One region of the Streptomyces sp. NBC_01381 genome, then DNA from elsewhere that is predicted to be linked to it. Evidence: predicted binding sites of a transcription regulator. Region 1 holds the regulator's gene; the other holds the start of a gene.

Evidence for each region. Region 1 encodes HrcA, which represses chaperone genes, less so after heat shock. Its sites were predicted from a motif close to TTNGCACTCNGNNNNNCNGAGTGCNAA; they were not measured.
Region 2: the regulator HrcA is predicted to act here: its motif matches at 1,616-1,642, upstream of groL (chaperonin GroEL).

What each region holds. Positions count from the first base shown of each region.
Region 1 covers NZ_JAPEPI010000001.1:2,441,625-2,445,035, forward strand. Annotated here, with positions in the region: gene OG453_RS11520 (DUF3097 domain-containing protein) at 1-90, opposite strand, end outside; gene OG453_RS11525 (MBL fold metallo-hydrolase) at 126-869, opposite strand; gene hrcA (heat-inducible transcriptional repressor HrcA) at 1,083-2,099, shown strand; gene dnaJ (molecular chaperone DnaJ) at 2,100-3,236, shown strand; gene OG453_RS11540 (nitronate monooxygenase) at 3,402-3,411, shown strand, end outside.
Region 2 covers NZ_JAPEPI010000001.1:1,193,721-1,197,131, reverse strand. Annotated here, with positions in the region: gene groL (chaperonin GroEL) at 1-1,487, opposite strand, end outside; gene OG453_RS05805 (cold-shock protein) at 1,773-1,976, opposite strand; gene OG453_RS05800 (MoaD/ThiS family protein) at 2,401-2,676, opposite strand; gene thrC (threonine synthase) at 2,789-3,411, opposite strand, start outside.

The DNA.
Region 1 (3,411 bases):
CTCCACCACGAGGCCCGCATCCGCGGCGACCTCCGGCACGGGCTTCGGCTTCTTCCACGGCGGGGTGAGGTCGGGGGAGTACTGGCGCATTCGGATGACGATAGGAAGAGGCGGCGCCCCACCGCCTACGACACGCCGAAGCGTGCCGCCAGTGTGGCCCGTTGCGCACGGACAAACTCCGCATTCACCACGGCTCCGTGCCCGGGGACGTACAACGCGTCCTCCCCGCCCAGGTCGAGGAGCCGGTCGAGCGCCGCCGGCCAGTGCTTGGGGACCGCGTCGGAACCCGCCTGCGGTTCGCCCGACTCCTCCACCAGATCGCCGCAGAAGACGATCTCGGGGGACGCTTCCGTGCCGGGGACGAGGACCGCCAGGTCGTGGCCCGAGTGGCCGGGGCCGACGTTCGCGAGCAGCACCTGCACCCCGCCGCCCAGGTCGAGCGTCCACTCCCCGCACACCAAGTGATGCGGGTGGACGAGGAGATCGGCCGCCTCGGCTGCGGCATCCAGCGGGACACCGTGCCGTACCGCTGAGTCCCGCAGCTCGTCGCGGCCCTTGGCGAGGAGCGAGTCCAGGCCCACCGCGCCGTACAGCTCAACCCCCGCGAACGCCGCCGCCCCGAGCACATGGTCGAAGTGCGGGTGGGTCAGGGCGAGATGGGTGACCCGGCGGCCGCCGCCCAGGATGGTGCGGGCCTGGGTCCGCAGCTCCGCGCCCTCCCGCAGCGTCGCGCCCGCCTCGATCATGAGGGCGGATTCGCCGCCGACGACGAGCCCCGCCGTGCAGTCCCACACCGGAAGGCGCCGCCGCCCGACATGCGGCGCAAGCCGCTCCCAACCCGCCTCGTCCCATGCCAGCGCCACGTCCATAAGCCGACGCTAGCCCCCGGCGGACCGGTTGGCAGCCGCTGCCTCGCCCGCTGTTCCGAACCGCGAGGTCCGGCCCTTGCCGGGCCCGTACCCGTCGGCCGTACACTGGGCGCGGTGAGGACTGGCACTCGCCCGAGGGGAGTGCCAGGCAGGGGCTCAGGGCAGACAAATGTCAGGGCGAAGCGGTGGACGAATCGGTGGAGGTGTGCGCGGATGCTCAGTGAACGCAGGCTCGAGGTGCTGCGCGCCATCGTCCACGACTATGTGGGGACGGAGGAGCCCGTCGGCTCCAAGGCCCTCACCGAACGGCACAGCCTCGGCGTCTCCCCGGCGACGGTCCGCAACGACATGGCGGCGCTGGAGGAGGAAGGGTTCATCGCCCAGCCTCATACGAGCGCGGGGCGCATCCCGACCGACAAGGGGTACCGCCTCTTCGTCGACCGGCTCGCCGGCGTCAAGCCGATGGCGGCGCCCGAGCGCAGGGCCATCCAGAACTTCCTCGACGGTGCCGTCGACCTCGATGACGTGGTCGCTCGTACGGTGCGTCTGCTCGCGCAGCTGACCCGGCAGGTCGCCGTCGTGCAGTACCCGTCCCTGACCCGCTCGACCGTCCGGCACGTGGAGCTGCTCTCGCTGGCCCCGGCCCGCCTGATGCTCGTACTGATCACGGACACCGGACGGGTCGAGCAGCGCATGATCGACTGTCCGGCGCCGTTCGGCGAGACCTCGCTCGCCGACCTGCGGGCGCGGCTCAACAGCCGGGTCGCGGGCCGTCGCTTCGCGGACGTGCCGCAGCTGGTGCAGGACATGACGGACTCCTTCGACGCGGAGGACCGGGGCACGGTGGCCACGGTGCTCTCCACGCTTCTCGAAACCCTCGTCGAGGAGACCGAGGAGCGGCTGATGATCGGCGGAACGGCCAATCTCACCCGCTTCGGACATGACTTTCCCCTCACCATCCGGCCCGTCCTCGAGGCCCTCGAGGAGCAGGTCGTACTCCTCAAGTTGCTTGGCGAGGCCACGGATTCGGGCATGACCGTACGGATCGGTCATGAGAACGCCCATGAGGGACTCAGCTCCACGTCCGTGGTCTCGGTCGGCTACGGTTCGGGCAGCGAGGCAGTAGCCAAACTCGGCGTGGTCGGACCGACACGCATGGACTATCCGGGAACGATGGGAGCAGTACGCGCAGTGGCACGTTACGTCGGACAGATCCTGGCGGAGTCGTAAGTGGCCACGGACTACTACGCCGTACTAGGCGTGCGCCGCGACGCTTCCCAGGACGAGATCAAGAAGGCCTTCCGGAGGCTGGCGCGTGAGCTTCACCCGGATGTGAATCCGGATCCGAAGACTCAGGAGCGCTTCAAGGAGATCAACGCCGCGTACGAGGTGTTGTCGGACCCGCAGAAGAAGCAGGTCTACGACCTCGGCGGCGACCCGCTGTCCCAGGCGGGCGGCGGCGGTGCCGGCGGCTTCGGGCAGGGCGGGTTCGGGAACTTCTCGGACATCATGGATGCCTTCTTCGGTACGGCGTCGCAGCGCGGACCGCGCTCGCGCACGCGCCGTGGCCAGGACGCCATGATCCGTCTGGAGATCGACCTCGACGAGGCCGCCTTCGGGACCACCAAGGACATTCAGGTCGACACGGCTGTCGTCTGTACGACCTGTAGTGGGGAGGGTGCCGCTCCCGGCACCTCCGCCCAGACGTGTGACATGTGCCGCGGTCGCGGTGAGGTGTCGCAGGTCACGCGGTCCTTCCTCGGCCAGGTCATGACCTCGCGGCCCTGCCCGCAGTGTCAGGGCTTCGGCACGGTCGTGCCCACGCCGTGCCCCGAGTGCGCCGGTGACGGCCGCATCCGGTCGCGGCGGACGCTCACCGTGAAGATCCCCGCGGGTGTCGACAACGGCACGCGGATCCAGCTCGCGGGCGAGGGCGAGGTCGGCCCCGGCGGCGGTCCCGCCGGTGACCTGTACGTCGAGATCCACGAGCTGCCGCACGCCGTGTTCCAGCGGCGCGGCGACGATCTGCACTGCACGGTGACGATCCCGATGACGGCGGCGGCGCTGGGCACGAAGGTGCCGCTGGAGACGCTTGACGGGCTCGAGGAGATCGACATCCGGCCCGGTACGCAGTCGGGGCAGTCCGTCCCGCTGCACGGGCGTGGCGTAACGCATCTGCGGGGCGGGGGCCGTGGCGATCTGATCGTCCACGTCGAGGTGCTCACGCCGACGAAGCTGGACGCGGAGCAGGAGCGGGTGCTGAGGGAGCTTTCGCAGCTCCGGGGCGAGGAGCGGCCTACCGGCCAATTCCAGCCTGGGCAGCAGGGGTTGTTCTCGCGCTTGAAGGATGCGTTCAACGGGCGGTAGCGCCTTGCTTTTGCCCCCGGCAGTGGATTGCTCCCTGCCGGGGGCACTTTGTCGTCTGCGGGTCGTTCTTGGTTGCTCGCGCAGTTCCCCGCGCCCCTTTCGGGGCGCTACAGCTAACGGAAGGGGCGATTCGGCCGCCCGCCCAGGGCATGGCACGATGCGTTCATGTCCACCG
Region 2 (3,411 bases), 1.2 Mb from region 1:
ACCTTCGCCGGGTCGAGGATGCCCTCGGCGATCATGTCGACGTACTCACCGGTCGCGGCGTTCAGGCCGTGGCCGACGGTCAGGTTGCGCACCTTCTCGACGACGACGCCACCCTCAAGGCCGGCGTTGACGGCGATCTGCTTCAGCGGGGCCTCGAGGGCCAGCTTCACAGCGGCGGCACCGGTGGCCTCGTCACCCTCGAGCTCAAGCTTCTCGAAGACGGCGGCGGCCTGGATGAGGGCCACGCCACCACCGGCGACGATGCCCTCTTCGACGGCGGCCTTCGCGTTGCGAACGGCGTCCTCGATGCGGTGCTTGCGCTCCTTGAGCTCGACCTCGGTCGCGGCACCGGCCTTGATGACCGCAACACCGCCGGCGAGCTTCGCCAGGCGCTCCTGCAGCTTCTCGCGGTCGTAGTCGCTGTCCGAGTTCTCGATCTCGGCGCGGATCTGGTTGACGCGACCCTGGACCTGGTCGCTCTCACCGGAGCCGTCGACGATCGTGGTCTCGTCCTTGGTGATGACGACCTTGCGGGCGCGGCCGAGCAGGTCGAGACCGGCGTTCTCCAGCTTGAGGCCGACCTCCTCGGAGATGACGGTGCCACCGGTGAGGATGGCGATGTCGCCGAGCATGGCCTTGCGGCGGTCACCGAAGCCCGGGGCCTTGACGGCGACGGACTTGAAGGTGCCACGGATCTTGTTGACGACCAGGGTCGACAGGGCCTCGCCCTCGACGTCCTCGGCGATGATCAGCAGCGGCTTGCCCGACTGCATGACCTTCTCCAGGAGCGGGAGCAGGTCCTTCACGTTGGAGATCTTGGAGTTGACGATCAGGATGTACGGGTCATCCAGGGCCGCCTCCATGCGCTCCATGTCGGTCGCGAAGTACGCCGAGATGTAGCCCTTGTCGAAGCGCATGCCCTCGGTGAGCTCAAGCTCGAGCCCGAAGGTCTGCGACTCCTCGACGGTGATGACGCCTTCCTTGCCGACCTTGTCCATCGCCTCGGCGATGAGCTCGCCGATCTGGGTGTCGGCGGCGGAGATGGAGGCCGTCGAAGCAATCTGCTCCTTGGTCTCGACATCCTTCGCCTGCTCGAGCAGGGCGCCCGAGACGGCCTCGACGGCCTTCTCGATGCCGCGCTTGAGGGCCATCGGGTTGGCACCGGCGGCCACGTTGCGCAGACCCTCGCGCACCAGGGCCTGGGCCAGGACGGTCGCGGTCGTCGTGCCGTCACCGGCGACGTCGTCCGTCTTCTTCGCGACCTCCTTGACCAGCTCGGCGCCGATCTTCTCGTACGGGTCCTCGAGCTCGATCTCCTTGGCGATGGAGACACCATCGTTGGTGATCGTGGGGGCGCCCCACTTCTTCTCGAGGACGACGTTGCGACCCTTGGGGCCCAGGGTCACCTTGACGGCGTCGGCGAGCTGGTTCATGCCGCGCTCGAGGCCGCGCCGTGCCTCCTCGTCGAACGCGATGATCTTGGCCATGTGAAGTGGTCCTCCCGGACGGGGTGGAAATGCAAACGGACCGTGCCCGCGCCCGCGACGGACGGCCTGCGCGCCGTGTGGTTCCTTGCCCCACCCGGCCTGCGGACCTCGCTGACCCGATCCAAGTTCTGTCACTCTCACTGGGAGAGTGCTAAGCCAATGATTAGCACTCGCCCCCTACGAGTGCAAGCGCCCCTGGCGGATCCCAGACGTACGAGGGGCCCGTACCCCTGTCGGGATACGGGCCCCTCGCCGTGAGTGCGTCGGTGGCCGATCGCGCCGAGATCAGACGGCGAGCTTGACCATGTCCGCCTGCGGACCCTTCTGGCCCTGCGAGATCTCGAACTCGACTCGCTGACCTTCTTCAAGGGTGCGGTAGCCGTCCATCTGGATCGCGCTGTAGTGGACGAAAACATCCGCACCACCGTCGACCGCGATGAAGCCGTACCCCTTCTCCGCGTTGAACCACTTGACGGTGCCCTGAGCCATGCCTAACTCCCCTATTACTGGCCCTTGCACGGGCCCGCACTTCGCGGACCCGGGTCAGACCTCACCCCCCCAATGGGATGTGGAGGTGTGCGCCGGAACGCGTCGACCGCGGCTGAATGTATCTGTCCAACTGCCGTCTGCAACAGGTCAATCGGACGAGAATTCCGGGCACGCCCGATCGGAAATATGCGGAGAATTTGCCGGAGTTCAGGGCAAGTCGGGCCAGACAAATGCCGCGATCGGCTCAAATGGGCAGTGCACTTTGGCTACTTCTTATCGGCTCCGGACCGACTTCGTATATGCGCTCGGCACAAACGGAGAAGCTCGTTTCCCAACTGTACCGCGCTCAACCACATGGAATTGCCCCCTCCACTTCTCTCGCGGAGGGGGCAATTGAGATAACACAGGGTGGTTGCGTAAAGGATCAGCCGCCGGCGACGGCAGGAATGATCGAGACACCCGCGCCGTCCGGAGTGGCCGTCTCCAGACCCTGCTCGAAACGGACGTCGTCGTCGTTGACGTACACGTTCACGAAGCGGCGCAGCTTGCCCTGGTCGTCCAGGACGCGGGCGGCGATACCGGCGTGCTTCTTCTCCAGGTCGGCGATGACCTCGGAGAGGTTCGCCCCCTCGGCGGCGACCTCGGCCTGACCGCCGGTGTAGGTGCGAAGAATGGTGGGGATGCGGACGTTGACGCTCATGGGGTTCACCTCAGAGATACGGGGAGGGAGCGCCCCTGAAAGGGGCGCGGGGAACTGCGCGAGGACGGACCACGACCAGCCGGTCGGCGACGGCGGTCAGCCCCTACGGCGACTAGCCTGCAAGCCCCGCGGCGCGGAACGCGTCAAGACTGGGCCGGATGGTCGCAGTCGCCTGCGAGGTCTCAGCGACGGCGTCAAGCGTCTTCAGGCCGTCCCCGGTGTTCAGCACGACCGTGGTGAGGGACGGATCGATGAGGCCAGCCTCGACCAGCTTCTTCGTGACGCCGACCGTCACCCCACCCGCGGTCTCCGCGAAGATGCCTTCCGTCCGCGCGAGCAACTTGATCGCATCGACGACCTGCTCGTCGTTGACGTCCTCCACCGCCCCGCCCGTGCGACGCGCGATGTCCAGCACGTACGGCCCGTCGGCCGGGTTGCCGATGGCCAGCGACTTGGCGATGGTGTTCGGCTTCTGGGGACGTACGACGTCATGCCCCGCCTTGAAGGCGGCCGACACCGGCGAGCACCCCTCCGCCTGCGCGCCAAAGATCTTGTACGGCTTGTCCTCAACGAGGCCAAGCCGGATCAGCTCCTTCAGACCCTTGTCGATCTTCGTGAGCTGCGAGCCCGACGCGATCGGGATGACCAGCTGGTCCGGAAGGACCCACCCCAGCTGCTCACAGATCTCGTACGCGAGGGTCTTGGAGCCCTCGCCGTAGTACGGCCGCAGGTTGA